DNA from 2 places in the Synechococcus sp. PROS-U-1 genome. Region 2 is predicted to be linked to the other one. Evidence: predicted binding sites of a transcription regulator. Region 2 holds the regulator's gene; the other holds the start of a gene.
The links. The regulator NtcA, encoded in region 2, controls nitrogen genes in cyanobacteria. The targets are predictions, from matches to a motif close to GTANCNNNNGNTAC.
Positions count from the first base shown of each region.

Region 1: a site for NtcA is predicted at 2,200-2,213, ahead of SynPROSU1_RS13440 (urease accessory protein UreD). Genes of this name have one in related genera too.

Region 1 is NZ_CP047951.1:2,498,253-2,502,590, reverse strand. Features, by position in the region: gene ureC (urease subunit alpha) at 1-574, opposite strand, end outside; gene SynPROSU1_RS13450 (urease subunit beta) at 578-898, opposite strand; gene SynPROSU1_RS13445 (urease subunit gamma) at 909-1,211, opposite strand; gene SynPROSU1_RS13440 (urease accessory protein UreD) at 1,230-2,165, opposite strand; gene ureE (urease accessory protein UreE) at 2,271-2,723, shown strand; gene SynPROSU1_RS13430 (urease accessory protein UreF) at 2,720-3,391, shown strand; gene ureG (urease accessory protein UreG) at 3,391-3,993, shown strand; gene urtA (urea ABC transporter substrate-binding protein) at 4,114-4,338, shown strand, end outside.
Region 2 is NZ_CP047951.1:340,075-344,412, forward strand. Features, by position in the region: gene SynPROSU1_RS01655 (DUF3146 family protein) at 1-242, shown strand, start outside; gene SynPROSU1_RS01660 (resolvase) at 226-666, opposite strand; gene SynPROSU1_RS01665 (DUF3084 domain-containing protein) at 663-1,814, opposite strand; gene ntcA (global nitrogen regulator NtcA) at 1,842-2,558, opposite strand; gene rph (ribonuclease PH) at 2,617-3,360, opposite strand; gene SynPROSU1_RS01680 (cob(I)yrinic acid a,c-diamide adenosyltransferase) at 3,506-4,105, shown strand; gene dcd (dCTP deaminase) at 4,105-4,338, shown strand, end outside.

The DNA.
Region 1 (4,338 bases), 420 kb from region 2:
TCACCGGCAGGCCTTCAGCGGCCTGGAGCATTCGCCCGATGTGGAAGGCGCCAGGGGTGCAGGTGGTGGCGTTGGTGCCGGTGGCTGGTCCGGTGCCGCCTCCCATCAGGGTGGTGACGCCACTGGCCAGAGCTGTTTCGATCTGCTGGGGGCAGATGAAGTGGATGTGGGTGTCGATGCCACCGGCCGTGAGGATGTGACCTTCCCCAGCGATCGCTTCGGTGCCGGGGCCCACCACGATGGTCACCCCTTCCTGGGTGTCGGGGTTGCCGGCTTTGCCGATGCCCACGATCCGACCGTCTTTCAGTCCGACATCGGCTTTGACGATGCCCCACCAATCCAGGATCAGAGCATTGGTGATCACCGTGTCGACGGCGCCCTCGGCTCGAGGGGTCTGGGACTGGCCCATGCCATCGCGAATCACCTTGCCGCCGCCGAACTTCACCTCGTCGCCGTACACGGTGAAATCCTTCTCGACTTCGAGGATCAGCTCGGTGTCGGCCAGGCGAACCCGGTCGCCGGTGGTGGGTCCGTAGGTCTCGGCGTAGGCCTGGCGGGAGATGCGGTAGGGCATGGGTCAGGCGTCGAGGGGTCCGTTGATCTGGCCGTTGAAGCCGATGACGCGTCGCGCACCGGCGAAGGGAATCAGGTTCACGTCGCGGCTGTCGCCGGGTTCAAAGCGGATGGCCGTGCCGGCGGGGATGTCGAGCCGTTGACCGCGGGCTGCGGCCCGGTCGAACTGCAGGGCGGCGTTGGCTTCGGCGAAATGGAAATGGGAGCCCACTTGCACAGGGCGATCCCCACTGTTGGAGACGCTCACCGTGGTGACGGGTCGGCCTGCATTCAGTTCGAGTTCACCCGGTTCGGGAAGCAGTTCGCCTGGAATGAGAGGTGCCATGGGTTCTGTCTCAGCGAATCGGGTCATGCAGGGTGACGAGCTTGGTGCCATCGGGGAAGACGGCCTCGATCTGCACCTCATGGACGAGCTCGGGTACGCCCTCCATCACCTGGTCGCGCTGCAGCCAGGTGGTGCCCTCCTGCATCAGCTCCGCCACGCTCTTGCCGTCACGGGCGCCTTCCAACACCAGAAAACTGAGCCAGGCCACCGCTTCGGGGTGGTTGAGCTTGAGGCCGCGGTTCAAGCGCCGCTCGGCAAGCAGTGCCGCGGTCACGATCAGGAGTTTGTCCTTTTCCTGGGGACTGAGATGCATGGCGAAGCTCGGTCTTCTTCAGTGTGTCTCTGCTGCAGCCTCGAAAGCGTTCACGGTGGACGTTTGTCGGCGCAGAGGCTGCTCCTGCAGGGGCCAGACCCTGGGGATGCGAGGTGTTGTCAGGCCCCGGAGCCTTCGTGTGCGCTCCCAGATTCGGCTGAACCAGAAGCGGGCATCGCGGCTGGAAGTGCCGGAATAGCGCGCGATTAATCCCTGATCGAGGGTGCCGCAGCGCATCGTGCCCGTCAGTCCCTCTCGGTCGGCCCTTGCTCCTTCCAGCAGTTTTTCTGTTGTTTTGGCGCCCATGGCCATCGGCGCGGCCCAGACCAGCGTGCCGAACACAGGGGCGCCTCCTAACCCGTGCGGGCTGTCCAGGCTGGCGCCGCCCAGTTCCACGCGATCCGCCAGCTCCCAGGTTGAGCTGCTGGCCGCGACGCGCTGAATGGTGAGGTGCGACCGCCAGCGTCCCTGCTGGAGGGTTTCGCCGGCGGCGGTTCGACCCAAGCGCACGATTTCTGCGCTGAGAAAGGAGGCGTCCTCGGGCAGGGTCACCGTCAGCTCCTGCTCGAACAAGGCATCGGCGTATAGCACCAGTTCCTGCGGCAGCCATTCGAGATCACTGCCGTTGGCCAGCGAGCAGCGCACCTGTTGATGGGCAAAGCAACCCTCGGGTTGCAGGCGGCTGCGGCCGATCGACCCGTAAACCTTCTGCGCCGCCACGCTGGTGATCAGGCCGCGGCTGCTGGCTTCAAGCTTGATGTCGAGGCTGAGTTGATCGCCGCCCACCAGGCCTCCAGCGGTGTGCAGCACCGGCAGCTCGCAGCGTCCGTCATCACCGCGTTCGCTGCGAAGCAGCTTGAACGGAGCCGTGCAGCCCCCCTGGTGTCGGGTGCTGCCGTTGGTGGCATGAAACTGCAGGTCGCAGCGGCCGTGCCAAGGATCAAGACGTTGCATGGCCTCACGCTCCGCCGCCGCCGGTTTCGACTCTGTAGCAATGAACACCAAAGTGCAGCTGTTCTGTCGGCACGCTTTCGTTGTGGATCTGGACAGGAGGCGCTGGTGACGGATGCGGTGGTCGTGCTGGAGCAGCGCCTGCAGAACAGCAGTGCCACGGCAACCCTGCACTTGCCTTTGACAGCCGAAGAGCGCACGGTGCTGCGCGGTCGTCGGACCACCTCCTGCGGTCGTCCGGTGCTGCTTCAGTTGCCCCGTGTGGGATCTCTGCAACCTGGTGATCTGCTGGGGGATCAGTCCGGTTTGACCGTTGTGGAGGTGACGGCAGCCCCGGAAGCGCTGTTGCGGGTGCAGGGGTCGCATCCCCTGGAGCTGTTGCAGGCGGCATATCACCTGGGCAATCGCCATGTCGCTCTTGAGCTGCATGAGCAGGAGCTGTTGCTTCCAGACGATTCCGTGCTGGCCACGATGCTGGAAGGGCGCGGTTTGACGGTCAGTCGCTGCCTACAGCCGTTTGCTCCCGAAGGTGGTGCCTATGGGGGGCATCAGCACGGATGACATCCCTGGCGTTGTTGCAATTGGTCAGCCCGGCGTTGCCCGTTGGTGCCTTCAGCTACTCAGAGGGTCTGGAGGTGCTGATCCAGGCTGGCTCCATCGCTGATGAGCAGGCCGTTCAGGCTTGGTTGGAGGCTGAGCTGCAGTGGGGCGCGGTGCGACTGGAGGCCGCTGCCTTGAGGCCCCTTGCAGAGGCGTTGGTGGGGTGGTCAACCCAGGCGGATGGCGCGGCCAAAGCGCGCCTTCTCGATCTGGATGCCTGGTTGTTGGCCACCCGTGAAGCGGCAGAGCTTCGTGCGCAACAGCGTCAGATGGGGATGTCGCTGCTGCAGTTGATGTCTGACATGGGACAGGACCTGCCTGAACCCGTTCCCTTGAGCTGGCCAGCGGCCTGGGCCTGGGCCGCTGTGGGCTTGTCGGTTCCAGCTAACGACATGGTGGAGGGGTACCTCTACGGCTGGGTCGCCAATCAGCTCAGTGCAGCGGTACGGCTGCTGCCGTTAGGTCCGTCCCGAGCGCAGGTTCTTCAACGGCGTCTGCTGCCGATGATTGCGTCGCAAGCGCTGTTGCTCCAGGCGGCCGATCCGCAGCAGCTCTGGAGCAGTGGCGTTGGTGCGGGCATGGCGCAGCTTGCCCATGCTGAGCTGTATTCACGCCTATTTCGAAGCTGATGAGCAGCAAACTGCGCCTGGGGGTGGCGGGTCCTGTGGGATCCGGCAAGACCGCACTGGTGGAGGCGCTCTGTCGCCGCTTGCGCGACGACCTGCAGCTCGCGGTGGTCACCAATGACATTTACACCCAGGAGGATGCCCAGTTCCTCACCCGTGCCGGTGCCCTGGATCCAGAGCGGATCCGTGGGGTGGAGACCGGTGGTTGCCCTCACACGGCGATCCGCGAAGACTGCTCGATCAACAGAGCCGCTGTGGCAGAGCTGGAGGCGCAATTTCCTGATCTTGATCTTGTTCTTGTTGAGAGTGGCGGCGACAACCTGGCGGCGAGCTTCAGCCCTGAGTTGGTGGATCTCTGCATTTATGTGATCGACGTTGCGGCTGGCGACAAGATCCCCCGCAAGGGAGGGCCAGGCATCACGCGCTCGGATTTGCTGGTGATCAACAAGATTGATCTGGCTCCTCAGGTCGGTGCCGACCTTGCGGTGATGGAACAGGACACCCGGCGGATGCGCGGAGATAGGCCGTGGTGTTTCACCAACCTCCATAACGGTCAGGGATTGGAGAAGGTGGTGGACTTCTTGTTGCAACAGCTACCGAACTAATTGCCAAAAACCTTGGAATCGGCAAATAGTGCGATTGGATACATTTCTCTGGTTGTTGCCCTCAATACCTTCTGAGAACGCCCCTAGGCGGTCTTTGTTTCTTCGCGTGTCTTTCGGGAAATGATTAGTTCACTTTCAAAGCGAGTCCTTGCTGGCTTTGCTGCAACAGCTGTTGGCGTCACCATGACGGCCTGCGGTGGCGGCGGTGATTCTTCCGGTGGCGATTTCGACGGCGAAATCAAGGTGGGCATCCTCCACTCCCTGAGTGGAACCATGGCGATCTCCGAAACCACCCTCAAAGAGGTTGAGGAGATGGCAATCAAGGAGATCAATGACGCAGGCGGC
Region 2 (4,338 bases):
CGACAACCGCCCATTTGCGGGTGCTCCGCCAATGCTTTCAGGCGCAGTGTGTTGAGGGTGAGGTCTCGGCTGGGGGGTTCGAGTGGCAGTTCTCCTGGGCGTTTGACCGCGGTGAGCTGTTGGTGGAGCCGTCCTTGGGACGCGCCCTGATTGAAGATGCTTTGCGGCGGTTCCTGGTGCGCTCCGATTACAGACTTGAACCGGGAGGCGATTACACCTTCATGGTCAGGGCCAGGTTCTGAGCGAGAACGTGGGTGCAGGTTCCGGCCATCGAAGTTGGCACTGCAGGTGCTCCTCCAGCATCACAAGGGCGGCAACAGCATCCAGGTCCACCGGTGGAATGCGCAGCCCTGTCGGCAGCATTCGTCGCCATCCCCGCGCTGGCCACAGCATCCAGTAACGCTCTCGTGCACGCAGGGTTGTTCCCCGCTCTGGAATCACGGTGAGGCTGCCCAAGCGCTCCAGCCGCTTGATCCACGCTTGGCATCCGGTGCCATCGCCGATCAGGATGCCGTCCAGAAGTTGGTCTTGATTCCACAGCTCCAGCCAGGGCTCCACGGCTTCTGGAGCCAAAACATGCCCCTCGAGCACAAGGCCAAGGTGAAGATCGGCCAGTACAAGGCCACACTTGCAGCGGCCTGGGTCGAGCACGGCCACCCGTTTCATGGGGATGCTTCAACCGTAACGACGACAGGATCGGCGCTGGCGCTGCCCCCTGATGCAATCACCTTCAAGACCACACTTTGGCTGGGTCCCTCAATCAATGTCTCGGCGAGTTGGGACAGTGCTGCTCCATCGAACTGCAGTCCCTCGGTGAGGGATCCTCGCCGTTGCACCTCGGCATAGGCCGAGGCCAAGAGAAGGTTCAGCCGCGTGAGAATGCCCTCCGGTGTGCGTTCATTGGGTTGCAGTGTGGTGGTCGCCAGCACGTCACCGTTTTGGGCCACCGGGCGGTTCGGGCGCACCTCGGGGAAGGCATAGACCGCCGTTTCGCCGCGCAGCACATTGGTGGCGGAGCGCAGTGAGATCACCCAGGTATCTGGTTTACGGAGGATGGTCTGCAGGCGTTCCACGTCGCTGCGGGGAACGCGGATCAGCTGTCGTTTGGGTGCTTCACCGGGCCTGACCTTGCCGTACGCGTTGACATTGGCCTCTTGCAACAGCCTGTCGACAGCCTGTTTCGCTTGACCCGGAGCATCGAGGCGAACCGTCGCTCTCGCCAAGGTCTGCCCGCTGCTAATAACAACCGATCCACGTCGGAGGGCGACCAGATTGCGTTCAAGTTCCTTGAGTTCCTGTTCACCGGATCTGATCCGGTTTCGCACGCTGTTTAATTCGGCTTCCGTGCGCTGGATATCGGCATCGCGAGCAGCGATATCCCGGCTCAGCCGTTCGCGTTCTGCCTCGAGTTGGGCGCGTTCGTTCTGCAAGGGAGCCAGTTCGCGACGCAAGGTATCCGCCCGTTGCTGTGACTGCTTGAGCTCAGCGGCGATCCGGTTGGTTTCCGTTCGGGTTTCTTGCCGTTCCCGTTCGGCTGCATCGAGCTGCCGCCGGCTGTCCTGCAGCCTCGCCTGAAGGGCATCCAGTTCAAACAGGCCCACCCGAAGCTGGCGGCTCACCATCAGAAGCACGCCGAGCGACAGTGCGCTGATCAGGCTGCCGGTCAACACCGTGATCAGAACGGCAGTCCGACGCGGGCGCATCTTGAACAGACTCAGGCGGGCCTTGCCGACGCGACTGCCCAACCGGTCTCCCAGGGTCGACAGCACGCCCCCGAGCACCAGCAGAACCAGGATCAGTGCCCAGCCGCTCATGGCTGCACCTGTTGCTCAACCTGCTGCCTAACTGAATCGTTTGGCCAGAGCGATCGGATCCAGAACAGTGATTTTTTTGCGGTCAATCTGAACCAGACCGGATTGACGCAAGTCTCCCAGCAGACGCGTGATTGTGACGCGCGTTGAGCCAATCGCTTCGGCGATGGCCTGATGGGACAGGCGCAGGTCGATCGTGATTCCCAGCTCATCCGCTACGCCGAAATCCCTGCACAGCACAAGCAGGAAGCTCACCAGCCGCGATGACATGTCCCTGTGGGTCAGGGTTTCGATCATCGTTTCGGTCTGAAGAATCCGACTGGACAGACCCTGTAGCAAGCGCAGGCCAACGCTCGTGTCTGCCTCGATCGCCGCCTTTACGGATGTCGCCGGCGCTGTCACCATCTCCACTCTGGTGAAGGCCACGGCGTGATAGAAGCGATCGGATCGTTGACCGGTCAGCAACGACAGCACGCCAAACAGGCTGTTCTCGCGCAGCAGCGCCACCGTGATCTCTTCCCCTGACTCATAAACGCGGGAGAGGCGGACGGCTCCGCGGCGAATCAGGTAAACCCGTTCGGCGGGATCCCCCGGGAAAAAGATGGTCTTGTTGCGGTCTACCAATTCACTACTGGCGCCGTCGAGATCCCGAATGATCTCCAGCAGAGAGCGGTTGGCGGGTTCTGCACTGGGAGCTGGAGCCACCATCTGGGGGGTGTATCGGCTGAAACCTCGGCTACTTGTCATAACAACCCCCTGGTGAGGCGAAGCTACGGAGCAAGCCGTTGCCGCCGTGTAGCGGTTATTACCTAACGCTGGTGTGCTCGTTGATGGCTTGGCGTTGCGCTTGCATTAATGATGTCAATCCAGGCTCAGCCAGATCCAGTAATTCATTGAGCTGGCTGCGGCTGAAGGGCGCTCCCTCCGCAGTCCCCTGGATCTCCAGCAGGCGACCATCTCCAGCCTGCACAACATTGAGATCGACCTCAGCTCTGCTGTCTTCGCTGTAATCCAGATCCAGTAACGCCTTGCCATCCACCAGGCCGACGGACACGGCGGCGACCTGGTCGACCAGCGGCGATTGTTCCAGGAGTCCCTGATCCACGAGTGAGAGGCAGGCCTGCTCAAGGGCGAGCCAAGCCCCGGTGATGGAGGCCGTCCGGGTGCCGGCGTCGGCCTGGATCACATCGCAGTCGATCAGCAGCGTGCGCTCCCCCAGGCGCTTCATATCGATCACGGCCCGCAGGCTTCGGCCGATCAACCGTTGAATCTCCTGTGTGCGGCCCGACAGTTTCATCAGCTCCCGAGATTGCCGCTGTGGCGTGGATCCCGGCAGTAGCCGGTATTCGGCGCTGAGCCATCCCAACCCTTCCCCTTTGCGCCAGCGGGGAACGTTCTCCTCGAGGCAGACGCTGCAGAGAACAGCGGTTCTGCCTGTGTGAACCACAAGGGAGCTCAAGGCAAAACCCATGGGATTCCAGGTCACCGAGAACGGTCGCAACTGCTGGGGACTGCGGCCATCAGTGCGGCTTTCAAGCGGTTGGCTCATCGGTGGTGTGCAGTTCTTCAAGCCTCGCAGGCGGGTGGTTCTTGCCCTTTCCAGACACCATGGGTGGTGTCAATCCCCTTGTGGAATGTCAACTCGCCGCTACATTCAAGGTCTTGCCGGGGTTGCCCGGACGGATGTTGCAGTGATGACCACAAGCCTTGCCGACCCCCAAGCGTTCCAGGACTCCCTGGATCGGGATCAGCAGGCTTTGCAGCGGGCTGGCCTCAGACCTCTTCCACCTGTCTCCGATCCTCCACCGCTCGTCCTGGTGGCTCCCGAAGGCCAGCTGCAGGTGCACACCGCGCCCTACCGCGGCAGCTTTGCCAGTGTTCTTAGTCAAGCGATGCGGGCCGCCGGTCTGGGCAGTCGGGTGCTGATCAGTCAGTTCCTCAAAGGGGGCGTGCAGCAGGGGCCTGCAGGACGCGTTCAACTCTGCGGTGGCCTGGTTTGGCTACGGCCCGAGGTACCCCTTTGCCTCTCCTCGCCGGGCCACCCTGGAGGTGCGGAGGCGGTGGCCGCGGTTTGGTCCATCTGCCGTCAGCATCTGATCCAGGGCGATCTCGATCAGCTGGTGTTGGATGAAATCGGGCTTGCTGTGGCCTTTGGATACCTGGATGAGGCGGACGTGATTGAAGCCCTCGAGCAGCGGCCCGCTTCGATGGATGTGATCATCACTGGACCTGCGATCCCCGCCGGTGTGGTGGAGATGGCAGACCAAGTCACGGAGTTGCGCCGAGGTTTCTGATGCTCAAGTGCGATCGCTGGATCACTGAACAGGCCGGGCAGGGAATGATCGAGCCATTCCAGAACGGCCTTGTCCGTCATCTGGATCCGGAGCAAAAGCTGCGTCCCGTGCTTAGTTTTGGTTGCTCCTCCTATGGCTACGACCTGCGCCTGTCCCCCCAGGAATTTCTGATCTTCCGGCACGTGCCCGGCACGGTGATGAATCCCAAGCGGTTCAATCCGGCCAATCTTGAG